Regions from separate parts of the Streptomyces coelicoflavus genome, predicted to be linked through region 2. Evidence: predicted binding sites of a transcription regulator. Region 2 holds the regulator's gene; the other holds the start of a gene.
The links. The regulator HspR, encoded in region 2, represses chaperone genes until heat shock. The targets are predictions, from matches to a motif close to TTGAGNNNNNNNNNCTCAA.
Positions count from the first base shown of each region.

Region 1: lon (endopeptidase La) is a predicted target of HspR. The motif match lies at 9,422-9,440, and genes of this name have one in related genera.

Region 1 covers NZ_CP108218.1:2,717,413-2,731,836, reverse strand. The annotation lists gene fxsT (FxSxx-COOH system tetratricopeptide repeat protein) at 1-2,422, shown strand, start outside; gene OHA99_RS11875 (multifunctional oxoglutarate decarboxylase/oxoglutarate dehydrogenase thiamine pyrophosphate-binding subunit/dihydrolipoyllysine-residue succinyltransferase subunit) at 2,516-6,334, opposite strand; gene OHA99_RS11870 (cell wall metabolism sensor histidine kinase WalK) at 6,616-7,740, opposite strand; gene OHA99_RS11865 (response regulator transcription factor) at 7,737-8,471, opposite strand; gene OHA99_RS11860 (spermidine synthase) at 8,585-9,283, opposite strand; gene lon (endopeptidase La) at 9,463-11,886, shown strand; gene OHA99_RS11850 (lysozyme) at 11,971-12,798, opposite strand; gene OHA99_RS11845 (MarR family winged helix-turn-helix transcriptional regulator) at 13,046-13,540, shown strand; gene OHA99_RS11840 (protein phosphatase 2C domain-containing protein) at 13,617-14,408, opposite strand.
Region 2 covers NZ_CP108218.1:3,977,491-3,991,914, forward strand. The annotation lists gene OHA99_RS17485 (helix-turn-helix transcriptional regulator) at 1-922, shown strand, start outside; gene OHA99_RS17490 (LuxR C-terminal-related transcriptional regulator) at 885-1,922, opposite strand; gene OHA99_RS17495 (LuxR C-terminal-related transcriptional regulator) at 2,183-2,917, shown strand; gene OHA99_RS17500 (hypothetical protein) at 2,941-3,807, opposite strand; gene OHA99_RS17505 (hypothetical protein) at 3,701-5,107, opposite strand; gene OHA99_RS17510 (ABC transporter ATP-binding protein) at 5,104-5,790, opposite strand; gene OHA99_RS17515 (substrate-binding domain-containing protein) at 6,027-7,145, opposite strand; gene OHA99_RS17520 (heat shock protein transcriptional repressor HspR) at 7,388-7,843, opposite strand; gene dnaJ (molecular chaperone DnaJ) at 7,849-9,042, opposite strand; gene grpE (nucleotide exchange factor GrpE) at 9,085-9,762, opposite strand; gene dnaK (molecular chaperone DnaK) at 9,759-11,621, opposite strand; gene OHA99_RS17540 (heterodisulfide reductase-related iron-sulfur binding cluster) at 12,043-14,325, shown strand.

The DNA.
Region 1 (14,424 bases), 1.3 Mb from region 2:
CGCCGGCACCGGGTCCGCGGGAGCCACCCTGGCCCTGCGGGGGCCCAGCGGCGTGGGCAAGACACAGCTGGCGCTGGAGTACGCCCACCGGTTCGCCGGCGAGTACGACGTCGTCTGGTGGATCACCGCCGTGCAGCGCGTCACCGCCCGCCAGCAGTTCGCCGACCTGGCCCCCGAACTGGGCGTCCGGGACGGCGGGGACCTGGCGGCCACCATCAAGGCCGTACGCCGGGAGCTCGGCGACACCGGCCGCCCCTGGCTGCTGGTCCTCGACGGCGCCGGCGACCCGGACAAGGTGATCGACCTGATCCCCGACGAGGGACGCGGACACGTCCTGGTCACCACGCACCGCGGCGAATGGGCGGCGCAGGGGGAGATCCTCCCGGTCGCGGGCTTCGCCCGCCGGGAGAGCGTGGCGTTCGTCGGCCGGCGCACCGGGCGGCTCGACGCCGGCCAGGCCGACCGGCTCGCCGACGCCGTCGAGGACGTACCGCTGCTGCTCGACCAGACCGCCGCGTGGCTCGACACCAACCCCACGATGTCCGTCGACGAGTACGTGCGGGACATCCGCGACGGCCGTCCCGACCGCTTCGGCGTGATGCCGTCCCGGGAGTACCCGGAGAGCTTCCAGGTCGCCTGGGCCAAGCTCCTCAACACCCTGCGCGAGGGCTCCGAGCCCGCCTGGCACCTGCTCAACCTGCTGGTCTGCTTCTCGCCCGAGGTGGTTCCGGTACGGCTGCTCCAGACGGCCCGCCCCACCGACCTGCCGCCCGAGCTGGCGGACCTGGTCGCCGAGCCCAGCAGCTGGAACTCGGCGCTGCGCAAGCTCTCCGAGATCACCTCGATGCGCATCGAGTACGAGCAGGGGCCCCGGCTGGACACCCAGACCGTCGGCACCCTGCGCATGCACCGGCTCTTCCACCGGTTCGTGCGCTACGTCCAGTCGCCCGAGGACGCCGCCCGCCACTTCGCCGCCGCCCGCCGCCTCCTGGTCTCCACCGACCCCCGCGACTCCTCCACCCCGGGCAACTGGGCCCGCTACGCCGCGCTCATCCCGCACCTGGAGCCGTCCGGCGCACTCGACTCGGACGACGAGGACGTCCGGGACCTCGTCCTCAACTGCATCGAGTACCTGCGGATGCGCGGCGAGTACGACGAGGGCCGGCGGCTGAGCCGGCACGCCGTGGACCGCTGGCGGCAGAACTCCGCGGACACCGACCGGGCCGTCCTGGTCGCCGTCCACCAGCTCGCCAACATGCAGCGCAGGCTGGGCCGGTACACCGAGGCGGAGGCGACCGGACGCGAGACGGTCCGGCGGCTGAGGGCCGCGAGCGGCGTACGTCCCATCGAGGTGATCCGCGCCAAGGACGGACTGGGCGGCACGCTCATGGCCCTCGGCCGGTACGCGGAGGCCCGCGCCCTGTTCGAGGAGGCGGCCGAGACCGCGGCCGTCGAACTGGGCGGCGAGCAGGTACCGCGCACCCTCACCGTCCGCAGCAACCTGGCCATGGCCCTCGGACTCCAGGGTCACTACGCCGAGTCGCTCGCCCTGCACCGCAGGATCTTCGAGGCCCGGGTGGAACTCCTCGGCGGCAAGGACGCGCTGACCCTCAACTCGGCCCTGCGTACCGCCTGGATGCTGCGTCTGCTCGGCAACTACCGCGAGGCGCTGGAGATCCAGGGCCACAACTCCCGGCTGCACAGCCAGGTCCTCGACCGCAACCACAGCCAGACCCTGCACGCCGAACACAATCTCGCCCTGTGCTCCCGCCGGGCCGGCGACCTTCAGTTCGCCCACGCCATGATGCGCGGCGTGCGGCGCAAACTGGTGCGCCGCCGCGGCTCCCTGCACCCCGAGACGCTCCTGGTCTCCTGCGACTACGCGATGCTGCTGCGCCAGCTGGGGGAGGTGGAGGAGGCCCGGGACCTGGCCGAGGCCACCGCCGCGCACTACGCGGCGCAGCTCGGCGAGGACCACCCGTACACCGTCGGAGCCAGGGACAACGTGGCGGTCATCATGCGCGAGACGGGTGACGCGCGCGGCGCCCTGGAGCTGTCCCGGCAGTGCACGGCGCAGATGGAGAAGGCGGTGGGCCGGGACCATCCGTGGTCCGTGGGCTCCGCCAAGAACGAAGTGGCCGCGCTGGTCGGCGCGGGTGAGAAGGAGGCCGCGGCCGCCCTGGGCCGGGACGCCTGCGCCCGCTCCGCCCGCGCCCTGGGCGAGAGCCACATCCTCACCGTCAGTCTCCGCGCCGGGCTCGCCCTCGATCTCGCCGACACGGGGGAGCGCGAGGAGGCCGAGGTCCTGCGGCGGGACGTGGCCGCCCGGCTCACCGCGCTGTTCGGCGCGGATCATCCGCAGCTCCGGGAGATCCAGGAGCGGCGGCACCCCTACTGGGACTTCGAACCCCAGCCGATCTGACCCGCGGCATGCCGAAGGGCCGGCCCCGTCGCCGGGACCGGCCCTTCGGTCGGGCCTGTGCTCAGACTCGTGCGGTCGGGCTTCTGCGAGGACTCAGGCCTCGAACACCTCGCGCACCAGCTGCTCCTGCTCGGCCTGGTGCCGCTTGGCGGAACCGACGGCCGGCGACGAGCCGTGCGGGCGCGAGATGCGCCGCAGCCGCTCGCCGTGCGGGACGTCGGCGCCGACCGCCAGGTCCAGGTGGTCGATCAGGTTGAGCGCGATGAACGGCCAGGCACCCTGGTTCGCCGGCTCCTCCTGGGTCCACAGGTACTTCTCGGCGTTCGGGTACTTGGCGATCTCCGCCTGGAGCTCGGCACCCGGCAGCGGGTACAGGCGCTCGATGCGGATGATGGCCGTGTCCGTGATGCCGCGCTTCTTCCGCTCGGCGTCGAGGTCGTAGTAGACCTTGCCGGCGCAGAAGACGACCTTCTTGACCGCGGCCGGGTCGACCGAGTCGTCGCCGATGACCGGGCGGAACTGGCCCGTCGTGAACTCCTCCGCCTTCGACGCCGCCGCCTTCAGGCGCAGCATCGACTTCGGGGTGAAGACGACCAGCGGCTTGTGGTGCGGGTTGTGCACCTGCCACCGCAGGAGGTGGAAGTAGTTCGACGGCAGGGTCGGCATCGCGACCGTCATGTTGTTCTGCGCGCACAGCTGGAGGAAGCGCTCCGGGCGGGCCGAGGAGTGGTCCGGGCCCTGGCCCTCGTAGCCGTGCGGGAGCAGGAGCGTCACGCCGCTCGTCTGGTTCCACTTCTGCTCGGCCGACGAGATGAACTCGTCCACGACCGTCTGCGCGCCGTTGACGAAGTCGCCGAACTGCGCCTCCCACATCACCAGCGCGTCCGGGCGGGCCAGCGAGTAGCCGTACTCGAAGCCCATCACCGCGTACTCGGAGAGCAGGGAGTTGTAGACGTTGTACCGGGCCTGGTCCTCGGACAGGTACAGCAGCGGCGTGAACTCGTCGCCCGTCTCACGGTCGATGACGACCGCGTGGCGCTGGCCGAAGGTGCCGCGCTGCGAGTCCTGGCCGGTCAGCCGGACCGGGACGCCGTCCAGCAGGAGGGAGCCGACGGCGAGGGTCTCGCCCATGCCCCAGTCGATCGTGCCGTCCTCGACCATCGCCGCGCGGCGCTGGAGCTGCGGCAGCAGCCGCGGGTGCACGGTGACGTGGTCGGGGATGTTGACCTGGGACTCGGCGATCCGCTTGACGGTCTCGGCGGTGATCGCGGTGTTCACGGCGACCGGGAACTCCGCCTGCGGCTCCGAGGGCTCCGCGGACGCCGGCTGCGAGACGGCCTCGCGGACCTCGGTGAAGACCTTCTCCAGCTGGCCCTGGTAGTCCTGGAGCGCCTGCTCGGCCTCCTCCAGCGTGATGTCGCCGCGACCGATGAGGGACTCGGTGTACAGCTTGCGCACCGAGCGCTTCTTGTCGATCAGGTCGTACATCAGCGGCTGGGTGAAGGCCGGGTTGTCGGTCTCGTTGTGACCGCGGCGGCGGTAGCACAGGAGGTCGATCACCACGTCCTTGTTGAACGCCTGGCGGAACTCGAAGGCCAGCCGCGCCACGCGGACGCAGGCCTCCGGGTCGTCGCCGTTCACGTGGAAGATCGGGGCCTCGATCATGCGGGCCACGTCGGTGGCGTACATGGAGGAACGCGAGGACTCCGGGGCGGCGGTGAAGCCGACCTGGTTGTTGATGACCACGTGGACCGTGCCGCCGGTGCGGTAGCCGCGCAGCTGCGACATGTTCAGGGTCTCGGCCACCACGCCCTGGCCCGCGAAGGCCGCGTCGCCGTGGATCGCCACCGGCAGGACGGTGAAGTCCGTGCCGCCCTTGTTGATGATGTCCTGCTTGGCGCGGGAGACGCCCTCCAGGACCGGGTCGACCGCCTCCAGGTGCGAGGGGTTGGCGACCAGCGAGACGTTGATCTGCTCGCCGTCCAGGCCGGTGAAGGTGCCCTCGGCGCCCAGGTGGTACTTCACGTCGCCGGAGCCGTGCATCGACTTCGGGTCGAGATTGCCCTCGAACTCGCGGAAGATCTGCGCGTACGACTTGCCGACCACGTTGGCCAGCACGTTCAGCCGGCCGCGGTGGGCCATGCCGATGACGACCTCGTCCAGGCGGGACTCGGCCGCCGAGTCGATGACCGCGTCGAGCAGCGGGATGACGGACTCGCCGCCCTCCAGGGAGAACCGCTTCTGGCCGACGTACTTGGTCTGGAGGAAGGTCTCGAAGGCCTCCGCCGCGTTCAGCCGGCGCAGGATGCGCAGCTGCTCCTCGCGCTCCGGCTTGGTGTGCGAGCGCTCGATGCGGTCCTGGATCCACTTGCGCTGCTTGGGGTCCTGGATGTGCATGAACTCGACGCCCGTGGTGCGGCAGTACGAGTCGCGCAGCACGCCGAGGATGTCGCGCAGCTTCATCAGGGACTTGCCGGCGAAGCCGCCGACCGCGAACTCGCGCTCCAGGTCCCACAGGGTGAGCCCGTGCTCGGTGATGTCCAGGTCGGGGTGCTTGCGCTGCTGGTACTCCAGCGGGTCGGTGTCGGCCATGACGTGGCCGCGGACCCGGTAGGAGTGGATCAGCTCGAAGACGCGGGCGGCCTTGGTGACGTCGTCGTCGTGCGAGGCGTCGATGTCCTTGAGCCAGCGGACCGGCTCGTAGGGGATGCGCAGCGCCTTGAAGATCTCGTCGTAGAAGCCGCTCTCGCCCAGGAGCAGGTTGGCGACCTGGCGCAGGAACTCGCCGGAGGCGGCGCCCTGGATCACCCGGTGGTCGTAGGTCGACGTGAGCGTCATGACCTTCGAGATGCCGAGCTTGTTCAGGGTGTCCTGGCTGGTGCCCTGGAACTCCGCCGGGTAGTCCATGGAGCCGACGCCCAGGATGACCGACTGGCCGGGCATCAGGCGCGGCACGGAGTGGACGGTGCCGAGGCCGCCGGGGTTGGTCAGGGAGACCGTGACGCCGGTGAAGTCGTCCATCGTCAGCTTGTTGTCGCGGGCGCGACGGACGATGTCCTCGTAGGCCTGCCAGAACTCGAAGAAGTTCAGCGTCTCGGCCTTCTTGATCGCCGCGACGACCAGCTGGCGGTCGCCGTTGGGCTTGACCAGGTCGATGGCGAGGCCGAGGTTGATGTGGGCCGGCTTGACCAGGGTCGGCTTGCCGTCCTTCTCGCCGAACGAGTGGTTCATCGCCGGCATGGCCTTGATGGCCTGCACCATCGCGTAGCCGATCAGGTGCGTGAAGGAGATCTTCCCGCCCCGGGCGCGCTTGAGGTGGTTGTTGATGACGATGCGGTTGTCGAACAGCAGCTTCACCGGGACCGCGCGCACGGACGTGGCCGTGGGCAGCTCCAGCGAGGCGTTCATGTTCTTCGCGACCGCGGCGGCCGGGCCGCGCAGGGTCACCAGCTCGGGGCCCTCGGGGGCGGCGTCGGCGTCCTTGGCGGGCGCGGCGGCCTTCGCCTGCGGCTTGGCGGCGGGCTTGGCCGGGGCCGCGGCGGGCTTGGCGGCCGGAGCGGCCGGGGCCGCGGCGGCGGGCTGCGCGGCCGGCTTCGCGGGCGCCGGGGTGGCGGCCTTCGGCTGGGCCGGGGCGGGGGCCGGTGCCTGCGGGGCGGGCGCGGCCTGCGGCGTGCTGCCGGGGGCCGCGGTCGCCGTGCCGGCGGCCGGCTGGGCCGCCGCTCCGGGCTTGTAGTCGGCGAAGAAGTCCCACCAGGCTCGGTCCACGGAGTTCGGGTCCTGGAGGTACTGCTGATAAATCTCGTCGACGAGCCACTCATTGGCACCGAAGGCGGCCGCGGGGTTCTTACCCGCGGTGCCCGCTTGGTCGGTGTCGGTCGAGATGCTCGAGTTACTGGGGGACTGTGGCGACACGGCGAGAACCGCCCTCTTCCGCTTCACAAGGATGGTGGACAGCGGGAATCAAGGCTACGCCTACCGGCACCGGAAGGTCAGGCTGGGCCCGTTCATCGTCGCGTAAGTCACATCGCAGACCGCGTTTCAGCGCTGGAAATGGCGGGAAACAAGCGAGGTTCCGCTGTGTGAGGGATGGGGAGACCGAGGCCCGGCGCCCCGACGACGCGGTCCTGTGCCTGATCACACGTGTCCGCCAGCGCGGATGCAGTGGATCTTGATGCTCCGCTTCGAACCCTACGTCAACCGGACCGTGACGGCAGGCCCGGAAGAGTGATGAGAATCCGGCAGCCCCGCTCGGATTCGGCCACCCCGATCCGGCCGCCGTGCAGATCCACCGCCCAGCGGGCGATCGCGAGCCCCAGACCGGTGCCTCCGTCGCTGCCCGGACCGTGCGGCCGCGACACCGAACCCCGGTTGAAACGCTCGAACACCCGGCGCCACTCCGAGCGCGGAATGCCGGGCCCTTCGTCGAGGACCTCCAGCTCCAGGGACTCCGGCAGCTCCCCGCGCCGCGCCCGGACCGTCACCCGGCCGTGCGGCGGGCTGTGCTTGACGGCGTTGTCGATCAGGTTGGCGACGACCTGGTGGATGCGCTCGGGGTCGGCGTGCGCGGTCAGATCCCCGGGGAAGACGTCGAGGGCCAGATGGACGTCGGTGCGGGTGTGGCTGCCGGACCCCGAGGCGATGCCCGCGCGGGCCGAGGCGAGCATGTTCGCCTCCTTCAGCACGCCCGCGAGGTAGGGCCACACCTCGAAGCGCCGCTTGCGCAGCGGTATGACGCCGTTGTCCAGGCGGGAGAGGTCGAGGAGCGTCTCCACCAGCCGGCCGAGCCGCTCGGTCTGCCCGAGCGCCGTGCGCATGGTCTCGGGGTCGGCCTCGGTGACCCCGTCGACGATGTTCTCCAGCACCGCGCGCAGGCCCGCGATGGGGGTGCGCAGCTCGTGCGAGACGTTCGCCACCAGCTCCTTGCGCTGGAGGTCCTGGGCCTCCAGGTCGTCGGCCATGCGGTTGATGGTGACGGCCAGGTCGCCCAGCTCGTCGCGGCGGTTCTCCCGCACCCGGCGGGTGTAGTCGCCGTGCGAGATGGACCGGGCGACGGCGTTCATCTCGTCCAGCGGCGCGGTCAGCGAGTGCGCCACGAACTGCGTGATCAGCAGCGTGGCGATCATCGAGAACACCGTGATGAAGCGCAGCTCCGTCTTGGTGTGCACCGCTATCACCGACAGGCCGGTGGTGATCAGCACCGACGTGACGACCAGCGCGCCCAGCTTGGTCTTGATCGAGAACGGGCGTACGCCACCCCAGGGATCCCCGGCTCTCCGGGGGCCGGGGCTCCTCCGTGCGGCTTCCCGTCCCCGGCTCATGGCGTCGGTGTCTCCAACGCGTAGCCCACGCCGTGCACGGTGCGGATGCGCTCGGCGCCGATCTTCCGGCGCAGCGCCTTGATGTGGCTGTCCACGGTCCGGGTGCCCGAGGCGTCGGCCCAGTCCCAGACCTCGGCGAGCAGCTGCTCGCGGGAGAGCACCGCGCGCGGCGTGTTCGCCAGGCAGACCAGCAGGTCGAACTCGGTCGGCGTGAGGTGGACGTCCTCGCTGCGCACCCGCACCCGGCGCTGCGCGTGGTCGATCTCCAGCTCGCCCAGGCGCAGGATGCCGCTGCGCGGCGTCGAGGCGGCCACCACGGCCCGCTCGACCCGCCGCAGCAGCACGTGCACGCGGGCGGCCAGCTCGCGCATCGAGAACGGCTTGGTCATGTAGTCGTCGGCGCCGACGCCGAGGCCGACCAGCATGTCCGTCTCGTCGTCGCGCGCGGTGAGCATCAGCACCGGCACCGGCCGCTGGGCCTGCACGCGGCGGCAGACCTCCAGGCCGTCGAAGCCGGGCAGCATGATGTCGAGGATCAGCAGGTCGGGCTGCCAAGCCTCGGCCGTGTCGACGGCGGACGGACCGTCGCCCGCCGTTTGCACCAGGAACCCTTCGGCGCGCAGGCGGGTCGCGATGGCGTCCACGATCGTCTGATCGTCCTCGACCACCAGCACCCGGCGCTGGGCGCCCTGGGTGGCCGTGCCGTTGTGGGAGGTCTGTGTCTGCTCCATCGCCCGCCCCTGAGGTGTGCTTTCCGGAATCCGTGGGGTGATCCCATGACTGCGCTTGACGCTTGAATGATCCGCGTCAGGGCAGCAGCGTACGGGGAGTCACCGCGCCTTTGCTATCCAGGCCCTACGCCGATGTGAACGACGTCCGGAACGCCCCGGGCAACGGGGATCTCTTCGGTACGCACCTGCTGGAAACCGGCATTACGCAAGGTTTCTTCGAATTCTGGAGAGGGCTGCGCGGACCATACGGCGAGCACCCCGCCGGGCCTCAACAGCCGCGCGCAGCCCGCCAGTCCGGACGGCGCGTACAGCCCACCGTTGCCCTCGGTGACGGTCCAGCCGGGGCCGTTGTCGATGTCGAGGCAGAGGGCGTCGTACGTGTCGGATGTCTCATTGACGTAACCGACCAGGTCCGCCTCGACGATCTCCGTGCGCGGATCGGCCAGCGCGTCGGCGGTGAGCGCCGCCAGCGGTCCGGTGCGGTGCCAGTCGATGATGGCGCGCTCGCGTTCGACGACCGCGATCCGGCCCCAGCGGGGATCGGCGGCCGCGTGGACGAGGGAGAAGCCGACGCCGAGGCCGCCGACGAGCAGGTGCGCCGCGGTGCGTCCGCCGGTGGCGGCGAGCGCGTCGGCCGCCGCGTCGACCAGGCGCCGCTCCGAACGCCCGTCCGAGGTGTCCATCAGGAAGCAGCCGTTCGCGATGATCTGGAGCAACGTCCCGTGCCGGCGCAGGACCACCTCGCCGTACGGACCCTCGCGGCGGTCCAGCACCTCGGGGGCGTCGGAAGAGTCGTGGGTAGTGAGGGGCATCGGCCCATCCTGGCACTCGTCCCGGCGAAGGAATGCGGGCCGGTGCGGCGGTGCTGTCCCCACAGGCCGGAAGCGCCCCGTGGCGCTTGATCGCTCACAGCGAACAAGCCTTGGGGAACAATCCGGGACTCCCTTTCATTGAGTCGATGTAACTCAACTTGACTGCCGAAGGGGAGATCATGGCTGCTGAGTCCGCCGCCTTCACACCGCTCACCCTGCCCGTGCTGCCGCTCGACGACGAAGTGGTCCTGCCCGGCATGGTCGTCCCCCTGGACCTGAGCGACGCCGAGGTACGGGCCGCGGTGGAGGCCGCCCAGGCCGCCGCCAGGTCCGAGCCCGGCAAGCCCCGGGTCCTCCTCGTCCCGCGCATCGACGGTGCCCACGCCGCCACCGGCGTCCTCGGCACGGTCGAACAGGTCGGCCGCCTGGCCGACGGCGACCCGGGCGCCCTGATCCGCGGCCGGGGCCGGGTGCGCATCGGCGCCGGCACCACCGGCCCCGGCGCCGCGCTCTGGGTCGAGGGCACCCGGGTCGACGAGACCGTCCCCGAGCCGTTGCCCGGCCAGGTGGCCGAGCTGGTGAAGGAGTACAAGGCGCTCGCCACCGCCTGGCTGCGCAAGCGCGGCGCCTGGCAGGTCGTCGACCGGGTCCAGGCCATCGACGACGTGTCCGCGCTCGCCGACAACTCCGGATACTCGCCGTTCCTGACCACCGAGCAGAAGGTCGAGCTGCTCGAGACCACCGACCCGGTGGCCCGTCTCAAGCTCGCCACCCAGCAGCTGCGCGACCACCTCGCCGAACAGGACGTCGCCGAGACCATCGCCAAGGACGTCCAGGAGGGCGTCGACAAGCAGCAGCGGGAGTTCCTGCTGCGCCGCCAGCTCGAAGCCGTCCGCAAGGAACTGCGCGAGATCAACGGCGAGCAGGACGGTGAGGAGTCCGACGACTACCGCGCCCGCGTGGAGGCCGCCGACCTGCCCGAGAAGGTCCGCGAGGCCGCGCTCAAGGAGGTCGACAAGCTGGAGCGGTCCTCCGACCAGTCGCCCGAGGGCTCCTGGATCCGCACCTGGCTCGACACGGTCCTGGAGATGCCGTGGAGCGAGCGCACCGAGGACGCCTACGACATCCAGGGCGCCCAGGCGGTGCTCGACGCCGAGCACGCGGGCCTGGAGGACGTGAAGGAGCGCATCACCGAGTACCTGGCCGTGCGCAAGCGGCGCGGCGACCGGGGCCTCGGCGTGGTCGGCGGCCGGCGCGGCGGTGCCGTGCTCGCCCTGGTCGGCCCGCCCGGCGTCGGCAAGACCAGCCTCGGCGAGTCCGTCGCCCACGCGATGGGCCGCAAGTTCGTCCGCGTCGCCCTCGGCGGCGTCCGCGACGAGGCCGAGATCCGCGGCCACCGGCGTACGTACGTCGGCGCGCTGCCCGGCCGGATCGTGCGGGCGATCAAGGAGGCGGGGTCCATGAACCCGGTCGTCCTGCTCGACGAGATCGACAAGGTGGGCTCCGACTTCCGGGGCGACCCGGCCGCCGCCCTGCTGGAGGTCCTCGACCCGGCCCAGAACCACACCTTCCGGGACCACTACCTGGAGGTCGAGCTGGACCTGTCCGACGTGGTCTTCCTCGCCACCGCCAACGTCCTGGAGGCCATCCCGGAGGCCCTGCTCGACCGCATGGAGCTGGTCAGGCTCGACGGCTACACCGAGGACGAGAAGGTCGTCATCGCCCGTGACCACCTGCTCCCGCGCCAGCTGGAGCGTGCCGGACTCGACGCGGACGAGGTCACCGTCGACGAGGGCGCGCTGCGCAAGCTGGCGGGCGAGTACACCCGCGAGGCGGGCGTGCGCACCCTGGAGCGGTCCGTCGCGCGGCTGCTGCGCAAGGTGGCGGCCCAGCACGAGCTGGGCGAGCGGGAGCTGCCGTTCACCGTCACCGAGGCCGACCTGCGCGGTCTCATCGGGCGGCCGCACCACGTGCCCGAGTCCGCCCAGGACCCGGCCGAGCGGCGCACCGCGGTGCCCGGCGTCGCCACCGGCCTCGCGGTCACCGGCGCGGGCGGCGACGTCCTCTACGTCGAGGCGTCGCTGGCCGACCCGGAGACCGGCGCGGCGGGGCTGACCCTGACCGGTCAGCTGGGCGACGTGATGAAGGAGTCGGCGCAGATCGCGCTGAGCTTCCTGCGCAGTCACGGCGCCGAGCTGGAGCTGCCGGTGGGCGACCTGAAGGACCGGGGAGCGCACATCCACTTCCCGGCGGGCGCGGTCCCCAAGGACGGCCCGAGCGCCGGCGTCACCATGACCACGGCCCTCGCCTCGCTGCTCTCGGGCCGGCTGGTCCGCACCGACGTGGCGATGACCGGCGAGGTCTCGCTGACCGGGCGGGTGCTGCCGATCGGCGGGGTCAAGCAGAAGCTGCTCGCCGCGCACCGGGCGGGGATCACCACGGTGATCATCCCCAAGCGCAACGAGCCCGACCTGGACGACGTCCCGGCCCAGGTGCTGGACAAGCTCGACGTCCACGCCGTCACCGACGTCCGCCAGGTCCTGGAACTGGCGCTCGCTCCCGCGACCAACGGGGCGAAGCCGGAGGTTCCGGTCGCGGCGTGACGGACGCGATCGGATGAGGAAAGGGAAGGCCCGGGTTCCTGGGAAAGGAGCCCGGGCCTTCGCTTGTCCGTGACGTACCGGCGGTCAGCCGTTCGCGAGGGCCTGGACGCGGTCCAGCGCGCCGTTGAACTTGTTGTGGTCGCCGACCGTCGGACCGGACGACGTGTACTGCCACATCGTGTAGTAGCCCCAGCCGGCCGGCAGCGTGCCCACCGTCGAGGCGTACCGCGCGACCCACAGCGGGTTGTTCGTCGCGAAACCGCCGTAGTTGCCGGTGCACTGGGTCCACCAGCTGGTGGCCGTGTAGATCACGGCGTCCCGGCCGGTCCGGGCCTTGTACGTGTTCAGGAAGTCGCGGATCCAGGAGACCATCCCGCTCTGCGACTTGCCGTAGCAGGTGGCGCCGTACGGGTTCCACTCGATGTCGAGCGCGCCCGGCAGCGTCTTGCCGTCCCTGGACCAGCCGCCGCCGTGGTCGACGAAGTAGTTGGCCTGGGTGGCGCCGCTCGTCGTGTCCGGGGTGGCGAAGTGGTACGCGCCGCGGATCATGCCGACGTTGTAGGAGCCGTTGTACTGCTGGGCGAAGTAGGGGTTGGTGTAGTACGTCCCCTCGGTGGCCTTGGCGTAGGCCCACTTGACTCCGCTGTTCCACAGGGTCGACCAGGCCACGTTGCCCTGGTGGCTGGAGACGTCGACGCCCTCGGTCTGGGCCGCGCGGCCCGGGACGGGGGTGCCGTGTTCGCCGTCGTGGGCCGCGACGCCCATGCCCATGTGGGCGGAGCCGCGCGGCGGGACGTCGGCGGAGGTCGACGCGTCGGCGGGAAGGGTGAACACGAGGGAGAACGCGGCGAGCAGGATCCCGGTGACGGCGAAACGCCGTCCGCGGGCCGATCCGGGTCTGTGCACGAGCATGACGTGCCCTCCGATGGCTCGGTGGTGCTCGGTGGGGGATGCGCGAGTGGGGAGGACCCATCGGTGACACGAATGGCGTGCGCATGCCAGCCAGGGTCCGGTGAAGACGCTACGCACGTAGAACGGGGGTGGGAAGAGGCGCCGGAAGCCGCCGTTGGTCTAAGCCTGCGAAATACTTGGCGAGCTGCGGTGATGGCGGCCGATGGCGGAAACTTTCAGGACCGGGAAAATAGAGGCAGGGGCTGACGTGCACGAAGACGGGAACGGCGGCGGTCGCGGAGTTGAATCCCACCCGTCCGGCAGTGGTGTGAACCAGCCCGAGTTCCTCGCCCTGGAGCGGGAGATGACGGTGCTGCTGCGGCGGGCCCGGGCCAACCAGGGCGAGATGGCCCGGGAGGTCCACCCCGACCTCGAGTCGTCGGCGTACGGCCTGCTGGTCCGGCTCGGCGAGTGCGGCGGCCAGCGCGCCACCGAACTCGCCGCCTTCATCGGCGTCGGCAAGGCGACCATGTCCCGCCAGCTGCACGCCTTGGAGGAACTCGGGCTCGTCGCCCGCGAGCCCGACCCCGCCGACGGCCGGGCCTGGCTGGTCACCCTCACGGCCGAGGGACAGGAACGCGTCGGCCGGGTCCGGGATGCCCGCCGCGCCCGGTACGCCCGCCGGCTCGCCGACTGGGACCAGCGCGAGGTGTCGGAACTGGCCCGCCTGCTGCGCGAACTCAACCGCGGGATGGAGAAGTAGCGCCGGGCACCGCTCCTTTCACCACCCCCGCCCTGCGACTCGGCGTCCCACGGCTCGGCGTGGACGGCCGGCGCGCTCACAGCTCGGCGTAGACCACCGTCGCGTCGTCGTGCGTCTTGCTGCGGCCCAGGAACGCCCGCTCGCCCGCGGCGTCCAGGAGTTCCAGCTCCCGCACCCGGTCCACCAGCGCCCGCGCACCCTGTTTGCGCACCAGCGCCAGGCACTCCGTCCAGTCGCCCTCACCGAACTTCTCCACCCAGCGTGCGGCCCCGTCCGTCAGCGCCGCCACCGTCCGCACCCCCTCGCGCGGCAGCGTGCCCGTCACCGCCCGTGCCGCCACCCCGGGATCGGCCGCGGCCGTGAAGAAACCGCCCTCCTTGTTGCGCAGGGTGGCGTCGACCATCGCGTCGGTGGCGAGGGCCGAGCGGGGCAGCCGGGACAGCCGGTCGTCCAGGACGGGCGTGAGGGTGCCGTCGGGGGCCTCCAGCAGCAGCGCCGAGTCGGACAGGACCAGGTACTCGACCGCGGCCGGGGACCAGCGGGCGAGGACCACGGTTGCCTGTGGGGTGCGCGGGTGAGAAAGGTCACAGGTTTCCGCGTGGGCTCCCGCGGTACGAGCGATGGCGCGGGACAGGGCCTCGGCGAGGGGGAGATCCGGGAGTGAAACGGTCAGTTCGGTCAGCGCCCCGCCGAGGCGCGCCGTGAACCAGGGCACCGAATGCAGACACCCCGTCGCGGTCCGCGGCGGTGTCACACCGTCGAGGACGACGAGTGAACCGCCCCGTCCCGAGGCCGGTAGTCCGACGCTCGCGAAGTCCTCGTTGGGCTGGTCGGCGAGGCCTGGTTCCGAGACGAGTTCCGTACGCATCCGGCCAGTCTGCACG
Region 2 (14,424 bases):
CTACGTGCGGGCTCTGCGCGAAGGACGGTTGCACACCACGGAGGCCGGATCGGCGCCTTGCCTCGCGACCTACGACTTCCTCCGGCCGGCACTTGACGACGTGGACTGGCTGGAGCCGGTGGCTCCTGCCGTGGCGTTGCACAAGCTGCTGCGTGCCTCGGAGGAGCGCGTCGCAGACGAACGCAGACGCTCGGAACGACTGGCGGAGAGCTTCGAGCCGTTGATGCGGGTGAGCGCGCAGTACGACACCTCACCCACCGATCCCTTGATCATGGTTCACAGCGAAAAGGACCACATCAGTACCGTCCTCGACAAGTCCATGATCCATGCGACCGAGGTCCTGACCATCCAGCCGCACAACAGCTACACACCGTCCAAGGCCCGTTTCAGGGACGCCGCCCTGAGACGGGACCAGGAACTGCTGGACCGTGGTGGTCGCATCCGGGCCCTCTACCAGCACACCCTGCGCCACGCTCCACCGATCCTGGCGCGTTACGAGCAACTGCGTGGCGACGTGCAGGCCCGAACTCTGGACGAGGTCACCGACCGCCTGATCATCATCGACCGCGCGGTGGCCTTCATCCCCGCCAACGCCGACCGCAGTCTCGCCCTGGAAGTCCGTCAGCCTGCCCTCGTCACCTACTTGACCACGACGTTCGACCGCCTCTGGCGCCTCGCCACCCCCATGCACCCCCAAGCCGTCCACCAGCCCACCCTCAACGGCATCACCCCCCGCCAACGCGCCATAGCCGCCCTCCTGGTCGAAGGCCACACCGACACCGACGTCGCCGACCGCCTCGGCATGAACGTCCGCACCGCCCGCGTCCACATCGCCAAACTCGCCGCCACCCTCGGCAGCGAAAGCCGGGCTCAGCTCGGGTATCTCATCGGGCAGTCGGGGATTCTCGACCGGGAAGAATGACAGGGGCGGGGGCGGTCCGCGGAGAGCCGTCCAGGCCGGCCTGGGCTATGCGGACGCCCAACTGTGTGCGGCTGGCCGCGCCCAGGGTCTCCGAGAGCCGGGCGATGTGCGCGCGGGCCGTGCGGACGCTGATGCCGAGGCGTTCCGCGATCACCGCGTCCTGGTGGCCTTCCGCGAGGAGCGCCGCGATGGACTGCTCGCGGTGGGAGATGCCCTCGATGCCGGTGTCGGGGAGCGCGGCGGTCAGGGGGATCCCCAGGCGCCACAGACGTTCGAAGACCGTGACCAGGTAGGCGATCAGTGCGGGGTGGCGCAGTTCGAGGGCCATCGTGCGGTCGGTGTTGGCGGGGATGAAGGCGACGGTGCGGTCGAAGAGGATGAGGCGGTCGATGACCTCGTCCAGCGTGCGGGCCTCCACCGCGTCGCCCATCAACTCCAGGTAGTTGAGCAGGCCCTGGCCGTGCCGGGCCACGTGCGTGTACAGGTCCCGCATCCGCACCCCGCGCCCGCGCAGCGCCAGCGCCCGGTGCAGCCCCTCCGACAGCTCGTGCTCGCGCCGGATGCCGCCGGGCTGGACGGTGAGCACCTCCGTCGTACAGGCCTGGGTCGCCTCGTCCATCGCGGCCTGGATGCGGGAGAGGCCGTCCAGGACCCGGATCGCCGTTCCCTCGGGGCCGGCCGGGGACTGGAGCAGCCGGCCCAGGTCCGCGTACCACTCGAACGCCTCCACGGCCGAACCCACCCGCCGCTGACTGGCGCTCACCTCCTCCTGCACCCCGCGCAACAGCCGCGTCATGACCTCCTGCGGGGAGGTCGGCACCAGCCAGTCCATGTCGTCGGGGTCGGGGTGCAGCAGGGCCAGTTCGAGCAGGCAGGGGACCGGATCGGCGTCACGCCGCGGTATCCGGCCGCGCCGGACGGCACGGGAGTACACGCGGTCCCCGGCCGCGCACAGCCGGTCGGCCCCGTGCGGGTGCTCCTGAGCCCCGTGCCCGGCCATCGCCCATCCCACCCCCGGTTCCGGCTCTTCCGCAGCGCAACTATGCGCGGCCGGGACCGGCTCCGCAACAAGGGTCCGTCGCCGCCGACGGCACATATGTGGGGTAATCATCCGTTACGCTCACCCTCCGCCTCTCCTCGTTGCAACAAGCTGAAGGTGCCGGAGAGATGTACGCAGCGTGCATGCTGGGTGACGGCGGGGCCTGACCGACTCCGCCTGCTGTATGGCGACTTGGTGGGCAAGCGGGGGGGACAGAGAGCGTGATACGCGTAGGAATTGTCGGCCGGGAGCCGCTGGAACGGGCAGGCATCAGGCGCGTCCTGGAGGCGGACAGCAGGATTCGGATCGTCGGTGAGGCCTCGGAGGCCGAGCCGCACATCAGGCGGACTGCACGCCTGGACGTCGTGGTCAGCAGCCACACGCATACGGAGGAGGCACTCGACAACCTCCGGTTACCGAAGGCCGCCGTGCTGAGAGCCACGAACGTCCCGGTCTCCCGTCCGGCGCACGTCGTACTGGTCGACCGCTTGTCGGAACACACCACGCGCGTGCTGCTGCACCACGGCGCCCGCGGGATCCTGCTGCGTGGCAACTCCGTCCGGCACCTCCCGTGGGCCGTACGCGCGGCGGCGGCAGGCACGGTCGCCCTCGGGCCCGTGGCCGCCCGGTTCCTGGTCGACCAGTACGTTCGGCCCGGCCGCACGGCCGATGCGGTGGCCGCCGCGCGCGGTTTGCTGGAGAAGCTCAGCTCCAGGGAGCGGGAGATCGTGCACCTACTGGCGGACGGGGTGTCGAACCCCGACATGGCCGAAACCCTGGGGATCAGTACCCACACGGTCAAGGACCACATCCGCGGGGTCTACACCAAGCTCGGTGTGGACAACCGCGTGCAGGCATCCCGCGTCGTGTGGCAGGCACACGTGCACGCACAACCACAGCCTACGAGCCCGCAGGCACACGGTTCGGATGCCTGCGGTGGTCTCCAGGCGCCGTGAAGCCCGGCCTTCGAGCGAGCGCGTCAATCGTTGCGCGGGCGCCACACCAGTCCCGCCGCGGATGCCGTACGCGCACCCCACCAGGCCATCACCGCCGCGCACGCCAGACCGGCCGCCCCCACCGCCGACAGGGCGGACAGCCGGTCGGCGGAGTCCGCCATCAGCGGTGTCGTCACGTACCAGGTCACTGCGACGGCCGCGCACACGGCGAACGCGGTCGGCACCAGGAGTGACCAGACGGAGACCGCGTAGTACACGCGGCCGTTGCCGCTCAGCACCGAGACCGGGCCCAGTTCGCGGCCCGTCCGGACGAACTGGGCCACCGCGCCGATCCCGGCCACGACCACGATCACCAGCACGCCCGCCACGGAGAGCAGTTCCAGCCACCGCCCGGCCGCGATGCCCTCGCCGCTGCCTCCGAAGGTGCCGACCATCGCGAACACCTGAACGTCCGTCGCCATGGCCACATGCGCGTTGGCGGCCCGGTGCACCCGTGACAGGGACAGCTGCCGTCCGTCCTGCGCGAGGACCACCAGGGCCGCTTCCTCGGACGTACGCACCGTCTTCGTCACGTCTCCGGTACGGGCGTGAAGACGCACCCCGACCGACCGCTCCAACTCCGCGGCCTGGGCCAGACCGGCATGACGGGTACGGAGTTCGGCAGGGGCCGCCGTCGGGCACTCGACGCCCAGGTCCCGCCATACCGGGCAGTCCGCGACGAGGTCGGTCCGCCCCGACCGGGGGTCCCTCGTCACGGCCAGGGCATGCACTCCCGGCCCCAGGTCACTTTCGAAGGACGCCACGTCGGCCGTGGTCGTGGACAGCGTCGTGGAGACCTGGACCACGCTGGTGCCGAGGTGTTCCTCCACCGCCTCGACCCGGTCGCTCATGTCCGTGAAACAGGCTGATCGCGATTTGCCCCTGCGCCGCGAGACCCACCGCGACGACCACCGCGGCCACCAGCCGCGCGACCGGACGCGCGCCCACCGCCAGGCGCCGGCCGGCGACCAGCATGCCCACCCTGCCCCGCGCGGCACCGAGCCTGGCCAGTGCGGGTCCCGACGCCGACACCACCGCACCGGCCACCCCGGGCAGCAGCGCGATCGTGATCACGCTGCCGGCCGCCAGAACGGGCAGGCGCAGGTCGTACGGTGCCAGGTCGGTACCCCGCACCGTGCCGAAGAGGGCCACGGGAAACAGCCACAGCATCCACTCACGGCGCCGTCCGGCAGCCACGGGCCGGGTCGAGGCGCCGGGTCGGTAGCGCGGCTGGAGCAGCACCACGGCGGCGAGCACGGCGAGGGGGACGCCCACCACTGCGCCCACCAGGGCGGGGAGCGCCGCGCGGGCGTCGGCGACGTACAGCACGAAGTCGACGACGGGCAGCGGTGTGTCCGTGAGGAGTACGGGAGCGACGGCCACGGCCGCCGCCGACGCGCCGAGGGCCACGGGCAGCACCGCCTCGCCCACCGTGAACCAGGCGCGGGCGCCGCCGGAGGCGCCCAGGGCGGTCAGGACGGCGGTCCGGCGGTCCCGGGCGGCGGCGCCGACCCGGGCGGCGATCACGACGAACAACCCGGCGGGGAGGCCCACCAACGCCAGATAGGCCCAGTGGAACTCCTTCGGGCCGAAGTTGTACATGTGCTCCCCGAGCGACGGTGTCCAGGAGACACCGAATCCCGAAGCCCCGGTCATCTCCTCCGGGTCCAGCCGTTCAGCCGTCGGCCGTACATACGCGAAATACTCGCTCGGCGACTCCAGGCCGTCCGGAGCGATGGTGCCCTCGGCCCGCCCGTACTCCTCACGCACCTGAGGGCCGACCGCCTTCAGCGCCGGAGAGAGCACTGCCTCACCGGGCCTCGGCCACCGGCTCAGGCCGGGAGGCAGCGGCGCGTCGGGCGTGAGGGGCTCGATGTACACCACGTCGTACTGGCGGTCGTCGACACTCGCCAGGGTCGCCCGCCACAGCAGCGTGGCGGAGCCGTCGTCCGCGACCTGCGGCCAACGGGCCTGGCTGCGCTCGGTGCGACCGTCGAAGGAGGACGCGGCGAGCAGGAAGCCGCAGACCGCGAGGACCGCCACTGTGGTGGCGGCTAACAACGCGAAGTAGCGGATGCGGCCCGCCTCGGCCGACCGGGACGCTGCCCGTCCCGTGCGCAGGAGTGTGCGTCGCAGACCGCCGCCGTTCACCGCGCCTCCTGGGCCTGAACCAGGCGTCCCTCGTGCAGGTACAGCCGCACGTCGGCACGCCCGGCCACCATCGGGTCGTGCGTCACCACCACGAGGGCGCACCCGTGTTCCCGCGGCGTGCTGAACAGCAGGTCGGCCACGGCTTCCCGCTGTTCACCGTCCAGCGCACCGGTCGGCTCGTCCGCCAGCAGCAGTTCCGGCGTGTTGACCAGGGCGCGGGCCACGGCGACGCGCTGCCTCTCCCCGCCCGACAGGTCCTGCGTGGCCGTGGCCTCGGGGACTCCCAGTCGGGTGAGCAGGGACTCGGCACGGGAGCGGGCCTCGGTGACCGCGTCGCCGGCCAGCAGGCTCGCGATCATCACGTTCTCCACCGGGGTGAGTTCGGGGAGCAGCTCGCCGAACTGGAAGACCATGCCGACGTGCCGCCGCCGGTGCGCGGCGAGGGCACGCGCGGACAGCCGGGTCACGTCCTGGCCCACGACCTCGACGCGCCCCGACTGCGGTCGGATCAGCCCCATGACGCACATCAGCAAGGTGGACTTGCCGCTTCCGGAGGGGCCCATCACGGAGACGGAACTGCCCGCCGGGACGGCGAGGTCGGCACCGTCGAGCAGGCTGCGGCCGGATACGCCGTAGACCACCTCGCTCAGGCGCAGGGCAAGTGGCACGGGGGTTGAGGTCATGCGGAGCTCCCTTGGTCGGCGGGATCACTCGATGCCGAGAACTGCGCCAACGCACGGCTGACCGAGGAGCCGGTGGGCCCCTCGGTCAGGCTGTGGTCGGGCGGTGCGGACGGGGACGGAACCGCACGGGAGTTGGCTGTGCGGTTCCTGTGACTCCCAGACTGTCCCGGGGCGACCGACAGGAGAATCCCCCTGTTGGGGGGTATGCCCCCCCACCTTCGGGGGGGACGCCGGCCCTACTTCAGCCCCGCCTCCGCGCAGGCGTCCGCGTACTTGGCGGTGCAGATGTCGCTGATCTTGTAGAACTCGTCCGCGACGACCGTGTCCTTGATGTTGTCCTTGGTGAGGGCGACGACGGGGACGAGCTGGGCGGGGATGCCCTTGTGGGTGGGGCTGTCGACCTTGTCGCGGGCGAGCGCCTCGAACTGGATGTCGCGGCCCTGGACCCGGGCGACGGCCATCTCCGCGGCGTTCGCGGCCTCCTGCGGATAGGACTTGTACACGCTCATGTACTGCTCGCCGGTGACGATCCGCTGGACGGCGGCGAGTTCGGCGTCCTGGCCGGTGATCGGGGGCAGGTCCGTGACGCCCGCGTCCTCGAGGGCCTTGATGATGCCGCCGGCCATGCCGTCGTTGGCGGAGTAGACGCCCGCGATGTTCTTCTTGCCGATCTTCTCGATCGCCTCGGTCATGTTCGCCTCGGCGTTCTCCGGCTTCCAGTCCTTGGTGTCGAAGGACTGGGCGATCGTCACCTTGCCGTTCAGCTCGGACAGCGCGCCCGCCTTGAACTGTTTGGCGTTCGGGTCGGTCGACGAGCCGTTCATCATGACGATCTTGTCGGAGCCGGCCGGGTCGCCGCCGAGCGCCTCGATGAGGGAGCGGCCCTGGACCTCGCCGACCAGCTCGTTGTCGAAGGAGATGTAGGCGTCGATCGGACCCTCGGCCAGCCGGTCGTAGGCGATGACGGGGATGCCGGCGTCCTTCGCCTTCCGCACGCCGTCCGCGATGGCGTGCGCGTCGACCGCGTCCAGCACGATGACGTCGACCTTGTCGTTGACCATCTGCTGCATCTGGTCGGCCTGCTTGGTGGCGCTGGCCTCGGCGTTGGCGTACTTGACGTTGCCCTCGTCGCGCGTGAGCTCGCCGACCTTGGCCTTGAAGAAGGGGTAGTCGAACTGCTCGTAGCGGGTGTTCTCCTTCTCCGGCAGCAGCAACCCGATGGTGATGTCGTTGCCCTTGGTCGGGCTCGCGTCGTCGCTGCTCTCCGATGCGCCCAGCACACCGCAGGAGGCCAGCGAGAGGGTCATCAGGGGCGCGGCCACGGATATGGCGATACGACGGGCACGGCTACTCACTGCGCTTTGCCTTCCGACACACGGGCGTGGTGGACGAACCGGGTGGACCCGGGTGAACCGGGTGACTCCAGTGCCCCCCGGGGCCCCGGCAACGCCCGGTGAAGGAAGCCAACGCTGTCTTCACCAAATCGTCAAGAAGTACTAGACCAATGAGACAGCACCGTTGTGAACCAGCCCCGGGGGACGGGCGGTCCTCCGGGGCTGTCGATGCCGTATTCCCTTGTGCCGCCTGCCGGTCCCGGTCAGTCCGGGGACTGTCCGTGGCGCTTGGGGCGCCAGACCACCAACGCGCTGGTCTGCTGTACCTCTTGGTAGGGGACCAGGTCACGGCGGTAGGAGGCGTGCACCGCGGCCTCGCGCTGGCGCATCGCCGTGGCCGCGCCGTCGAGCGCGGCGGCCAGCTCCGCCGCCCGGGCCTGGAGCGCGGCGACCTGGTTCTCCAGCTCGATGATGCGCTTGATTCCGGCCAGGTTGATGCCCTCGTCCTGCGACAACTGCTGGACCTGCCGAAGCAGTTCGATGTCGCGGGCCGAGTAGCGCCGGCCGCGGCCCGCCGTGCGGTCGGGGGAGACCAGGCCGAGACGGTCGTACTGCCGCAGCGTCTGCGGGTGCAGTCCGGAGAGCTGGGCCGCCACCGAGATGACGTAGACCGGGGTGTCCTCGGTCAGTTCGTACGGGTTGCGTCGACGACCGTCCATTCCCGTCAAGCTCCCTTCGCGGCCTGGAACAACTCCGCCCGCGGATCCTCGTCCGCGGTCGCCTCGCGATACGCCTCGAGCGCGTCACGAGCCTTCCCCGTCAGGTCCTTCGGAACACTCACCTCCACGGTGACCAGGAGGTCGCCGCGGGTGCCGTCCTTGCGGACCGCGCCCTTGCCCCGGGCCCGCATGGTGCGGCCGCCCGGCGTGCCGGCCGGCAGCTTCAGCGTGACGGGAGGACCGCCCAGGGTCGGGACCCTGACCTCGCCGCCGAGGGCCGCCTCGGCGTAGGTGACCGGGACGGTGACGGTGAGGTTGTCGCCCCGGCGGCCGAAGACGGGGTGTTCCTTGACGTGCACGACCACGTACAGGTCGCCCGCCGGGCCGCCCCGCTCGCCCGGCGTGCCCTTGCCGCGCAGCCGGATGCGCTGCCCGTCCGAGACCCCGGCGGGGATACGGACCTGCATCGTCCGCGAGGACTTGGCGCGTCCGGAGCCCTTGCAGACGTCGCAGGGGTCCTCGGCGATCAGACCGCGGCCCTTGCAGTCGGGGCACGGGTCGGTGAGCGAGAAGCCGCCGCCCGAGCCGCGGGCGACCTGCCCGGTGCCGACGCAGGTCGGGCACACGCGCGGCGTGCCGTTCTTGTCGCCGGTGCCGGAACAGGCCTTGCAGGGCGCCTGCGAGGACATCCTGAGCGGCACGGTCGCGCCCTCGATGGCCTCGATGAAGCTCAGGGTGACCTCGGACTCGATGTCCTGCCCGCGCCGCGGCTGCGTGCGCGTGCCGGTGCCCGGTGAGCCTCCGGTGCGGTTGAACAGGCCGCCGAAGACGTCCCCGAGGCCGCCGCCGAAGCCGCCGGCGCCCCCCTGGCCCCCGCCCTGGGCGCCGCCTCCGAAGAGGTCGCCCAGGTCGAAGTTGAAGGTGCCGCCGCCCGCGCCCGGCCCCGGACGGAAGCCGCCGTTGCCGAAGAGGCTGCGGGCCTCGTCGTACTCCTTGCGCTTCTTGGGGTCGCCGAGGATGTCGTTGGCCTCGGAGATCTCCTTGAAGCGCTCCTCCGCCTTGACGTTCCCCTTGTTGGCGTCCGGGTGGTTCTCGCGGGCGAGCTTCCGGTACGCCTTCTTGATCTCGGCCTCGGTGGCGTCCTTGGGGACGCCGAGAACCTTGTAGTAGTCCTTCTCGATGAAGTCCTTCGTGCTCATCCCCGACGTCCCTCCTCTCGCGTCCTGCGTGTCACTTCGAGCTCAGCCCTCGTCCGGGCCACCGCTCTCCTTGGTCCCGGCGCCGTCCTCCGCGTCGGAGCCGTCCTGCCCCTCGGAGCCGGACTCCGCCGGCTTGACCGTCTGGGCGCCCGGCTGCGGCTCGGCGACCGCCACCCGCGCGGGGCGGATGGTGCGTTCGCCGATCCGGTACCCGGGCTGCAGGATCGCCACGCAGGTCGTCTCGGTGACGTCCGGTGCGTAGGAGTGCATCAGGGCCTCGTGGATCGTCGGGTCGAAGGGCTCGCCCTCCTTGCCGAACTGCTGGAGGCCCATCTTGGCGATGACCGTCTCCAGCGAGTCCGCGACCGACTTGAAGCCGCCGACCAGTTCGCCGTGCTCCTGGGCGCGGCCGATGTCGTCGAGTACGGGAAGCAGCTCGGACAGGAGGTTCGCCACGGCGATCTCCTTGACCGCGACGCGGTCCCGCTCGACCCGGCGGCGGTAGTTCTGGTACTCGGCCTGGAGGCGCTGGAGGTCCGCCGTGCGCTCGCCGAGCGCCGTACGTGCCTGGTCCAGCTGGGCCACCAGGCCCGCGTTCTCACTTGCGTCCCCGGCCGGGGCCGCCCCCTCTTCGGAGGCGGCCTGCGGCTCGGCGGCGTCGGGGGTGGCGCCAGAGGGGACGTCGGGCTTCTCGTCGAAGCCCGGGGTCTCCTCGGTCACGCCGCACCGTCCTTGCGCTCGTCGTCCACGATCTCGGCGTCGACGACGTCGTCGTCGGCACCCTTGCCGTCGGCACCGGCACCCGCGTCGGCGCCCGGGGCCTCGCCGCCGGCGGCCTGCGCGCCCTGGGCGTCGGCGTACATGGCCTGGCCCAGCTTCTGCGAGACGGCGGCGACCTTCTCGGTGGCGGTGCGGATCTCGGCGGTGTCCTCGCCCTTGAGCTTCTCCTTCAGCTCGGCGACGGCACCCTCGACCTCGGTCTTCACCTCGCCGGGGACCTTGTCCTCGTTGTCCTTGAGGAACTTCTCCGTCTGGTAGACGAGCTGCTCGCCCTGGTTGCGGGACTCGGCGGCCTCGCGGCGGGCGTGGTCCTCCTCCGCGTACTTCTCGGCCTCCTGGCGCATCCGGTCGACCTCGTCCTTCGGCAGCGAGGAGCCGCCGGTGACGGTCATCTTCTGCTCCTTGCCCGTGCCCAGGTCCTTCGCGGTCACGTGCATGATGCCGTTGGCGTCGATGTCGAAGGCGACCTCGATCTGCGGGACGCCGCGGGGCGCCGGCGGCAGACCGGTCAGCTCGAACATCCCGAGCTTCTTGTTGTACGCCGCGATCTCGCGCTCGCCCTGGTAGACCTGGATCTGCACGGAGGGCTGGTTGTCCTCGGCGGTGGTGAAGATCTCCGAGCGCTTGGTCGGGATCGTCGTGTTCCGCTCGATCAGCTTGGTCATGATGCCGCCCTTGGTCTCGATGCCGAGGGACAGCGGGGTGACGTCGAGCAGCAGGACGTCCTTGACCTCGCCCTTGAGGACACCGGCCTGGAGGGCGGCGCCGATGGCGACGACCTCGTCCGGGTTGACGCCCTTGTTGGCGTCCTTGCCGCCGGTCAGCTCCTTGACGAGCTCGGCGACGGCGGGCATACGGGTGGAGCCGCCGACGAGAACGACGTGGTCGATCTCGGACAGCTGGATGCCGGCGTCCTTGATGACGTTGTGGAACGGCGTCTTGCAGCGCTCCAGCAGGTCGGAGGTCAGCTGCTGGAACTGGGCGCGGGTGAGCTTCTCGTCCAGGTGCAGCGGGCCCTCGGCGGACGCCGTGATGTAGGGGAGGTTGATCGAGGTCTCGGTGGACGAGGACAGCTCGATCTTGGCCTTCTCGGCGGCCTCGCGCAGGCGCTGGAGGGCCATCTTGTCCTTGCCGAGGTCCACGCCGTGGCCGGACTGGAACTGCTTGACCAGGTAGTCGACGACGCGCTGGTCCCAGTCGTCGCCACCGAGGTTGTTGTCACCGTTGGTGGCCTTCACCTCGACGACGCCGTCGCCGATCTCGAGCAGCGAGACGTCGAACGTACCGCCACCGAGGTCGAAGACCAGGATGACCTGCTCGTCCTTGTCGAGGCCGTACGCCAGCGCGGCGGCGGTGGGCTCGTTGACGATGCGCAGGACGTTGAGGCCCGCGATCTCACCGGCCTCCTTGGTGGCCTGGCGCTCGGCGTCGTTGAAGTACGCCGGGACGGTGATGACCGCGTCGGTCACCTTCTCGCCCAGGTAGGACTCGGCGTCCCGCTTCAGCTTCTGCAGCACGAAGGCGCTGATCTGCTGCGGGTTGAAGTCCTTGCCGTCCAGGTTGACCTTCCAGTCGGTGCCCATGTGGCGCTTGACCGAGCGGATGGTCCTGTCGACGTTCGTGACCGCCTGGCGCTTGGCGACCTCGCCGACGAGCACCTCACCGTTCTTGGCGAAGGCGACGACGGACGGCGTGGTCCTGGCGCCCTCGGCGTTGGTGATGACGGTGGGCTCGCCGCCCTCCAGAACGCTGACGACGGAGTTAGTCGTGCCCAGGTCGATGCCGACCGCACGTGCCATGGTGAATAACCTCCAGCTGACTTGAGTGGAACAGGCTCAAGTGTGCATGACGCCCGGCACTGGGTCAACAGAGGTGAGCGGGGCAGGCTCAACTCTTATCCGTTCCTTACGCGCAACGACGCGCTGACCTGCACCTTCTCATCACCACCGGCCCGACGAAGCGGAAAAATCGCCCCACGGAAGGACGCGCCGCCCGCGACTCCGGTTGCCCGGAGTGGCGCCGGTGATTCCTGACGCCGCCGACGGGGTCAGGGTTGCCTCAGCGACGCAGATCACCGCACGTCCGACTACAGTGCGGCGGAGGATGGGGGTAGTCTCAGACGGACTGAATAAGTTACCGCTTAGTAATACCGAGTAAGACCCAGTACCACCGAGTATCACCGCCCCCCCTCGTAACCTCGCAGGCCCGAGGAGCCCCCAAATGCAACTCGCCGCGATCATCGTGTCGCTGGTCCTGATCGTGGTCGGCGTCGCACTGTTCGGCCGCGCCGTCCTGCAGATCGTCACCTACATGCGGCTGGGACAGCCGGTGCCGGCCGGAACGCGGACCAACGACCCCGTGGACCGCACCGTCACCGTGGTCAGGGAGTTCCTCGGCCACACCCGGATGAACCGCTGGGGCATCGTCGGTGTGGCGCACTGGTTCGTCGCGGTGGGCTTCTTCTCCCTGCTGCTGACCATCGTCAACGCCATCGGCCAGCTCTTCCAGGCCGACTGGATCCTGCCGGTCATCGGCGACTGGGCGCCGTACAACGTCTTCGTCGAGTTCATCGGCACGATGACGGTGCTCGGCATCCTGGTGCTCATCGGCATCCGGCAGCTGTCCCACCCGCGCAAGCCGGGCCGCAAGTCCCGCTTCGCCGGCTCCAACTTCGGCCAGGCGTACTTCGTCGAGGCCGTCATCCTCATCGTCGGCGTCTGCATCTTCATGCTGCACGCGCTGGAGGGCGCCCTCCACCACGTCGACGGCTACGAGGCGTCGTTCTTCATCTCGTACCCGGTCGTCTCGGCGCTCCGGGACGCAGACCTCGGCACGCTCCAGAACCTCGTCTACTTCTTCGCCGCGCTGAAGATCGCGACCTCCTTCATCTGGATGATCACGGTCGCGCTGAAGACCGACATGGGCGTCGCCTGGCACCGCTTCCTGGCCTTCCCGAACATCTGGTTCAAGCGGGACGCCAAGGGCGGCACCGCGCTCGGCGCGCTGCTGCCGATGACCTCGGGCGGCAAGCCGATCGACTTCACCGACCCCGGCGACGACGACGTCTTCGGCGTCTCCCAGGTCGAGCAGTTCTCGTGGAAGGGCCTGCTGGACTTCTCCACCTGCACCGAGTGCGGCCGCTGCCAGTCGCAGTGCCCCGCCTGGAACACCGGCAAGCCGCTCTCCCCCAAGCTCCTGATCATGTCCCTGCGCGACCACGCGCACGCCAAGGCCCCCTACCTGCTGGCCGGCGGCGGCAAGACGATGGAGGGCGAGGAGAAGGCGTCCGCCGAGCAGCTCGCCGGTGTCCCGGCCGCCGCGCTTGCGGAGGCCGAGCGCCCGCTGATCGGCACCCTCGAGGAGCAGGGCGTCATCGACCCGGACGTCCTGTGGTCCTGCACCACCTGCGGCGCCTGCGTCGAGCAGTGCCCCGTCGACATCGAGCACGTCGACCACATCGTCGACATGCGCCGCTACCAGGTCATGATCGAGTCGGCGTTCCCGTCCGAGGCGGGCACGATGCTCAAGAACCTGGAGAAGAAGGGCAACCCCTGGGGCCTGGCGAAGAAGCAGCGCCTGGAGTGGCTCAAGGAGCTGGACTTCGAGGTCCCGGTCGTCGGCAAGGACATCGAGGACCTCACCGAGGTCGAGTACCTGTACTGGGTCGGCTGCGCCGGCGCCCTGGAGGACCGCGCCAAGAAGACCACCAAGGCCTTCGCCGAGCTGCTCCACATCGCGGGCGTCAAGTTCGCGATCATGGGCGGCGACGAGAAGTGCACCGGCGACTCCGCCCGCCGCCTCGGCAACGAGCCCCTGTTCCAGGAGCTCGGCATGGAGAACGTCATGTCCCTCAACGCCGCCTTCGGCGAGGAGATGGACGACGACGGCAAGGTGGTGCCCGAGTCGGCGAAGCCCAAGTCGGCGAAGAAGATCGTCGCCACCTGCCCGCACTGCCTCAACACCCTCGGCAACGAGTACCCGCAGCTCGGCGGCGACTACGAGGTCATCCACCACACCCAGCTGCTCCAGCACCTGGTCGACGAGGGCAAGCTGCTCCCGGTCACCCCGGTCGAGGGCATCATCACCTACCACGACCCGTGCTACCTGGGCCGTCACAACAAGATCTACACCCCGCCGCGCGAGATCATCGCCGCCGTCCCGGGCGTCCGCAACGAGGAGATGCACCGCCACAAGGAGCGCGGCTTCTGCTGCGGCGCCGGCGGCGCGCGGATGTGGATGGAGGAGCGGATCGGCAAGCGCATCAACAACGAGCGCGTCGACGAGGCCCTGTCGGTCAACCCCGACATCGTCTCGACCGCCTGCCCCTTCTGCCTGGTCATGCTCACGGACTCGGTCAACGGCAAGAAGAACGACGGCAAGGCCAAGGAGTCCATCCAGGTCGTCGACGTCGCCCAGCTGCTGCTGGACTCCGTCAAGACCCCGGCCGACCCGACCGGCGAGCCGGAGCCGGAGAACGAGCCGACGCCGGAGCCGGTGAAGTAGCCGCCTTCCGGCCGCGTTCTCGACCGACACCCCCGGGTTCCGTACGAACCCGGGGGTGTCGTCGCGTGTCGAACACGTGCATCATTACCCGGTCGTTGT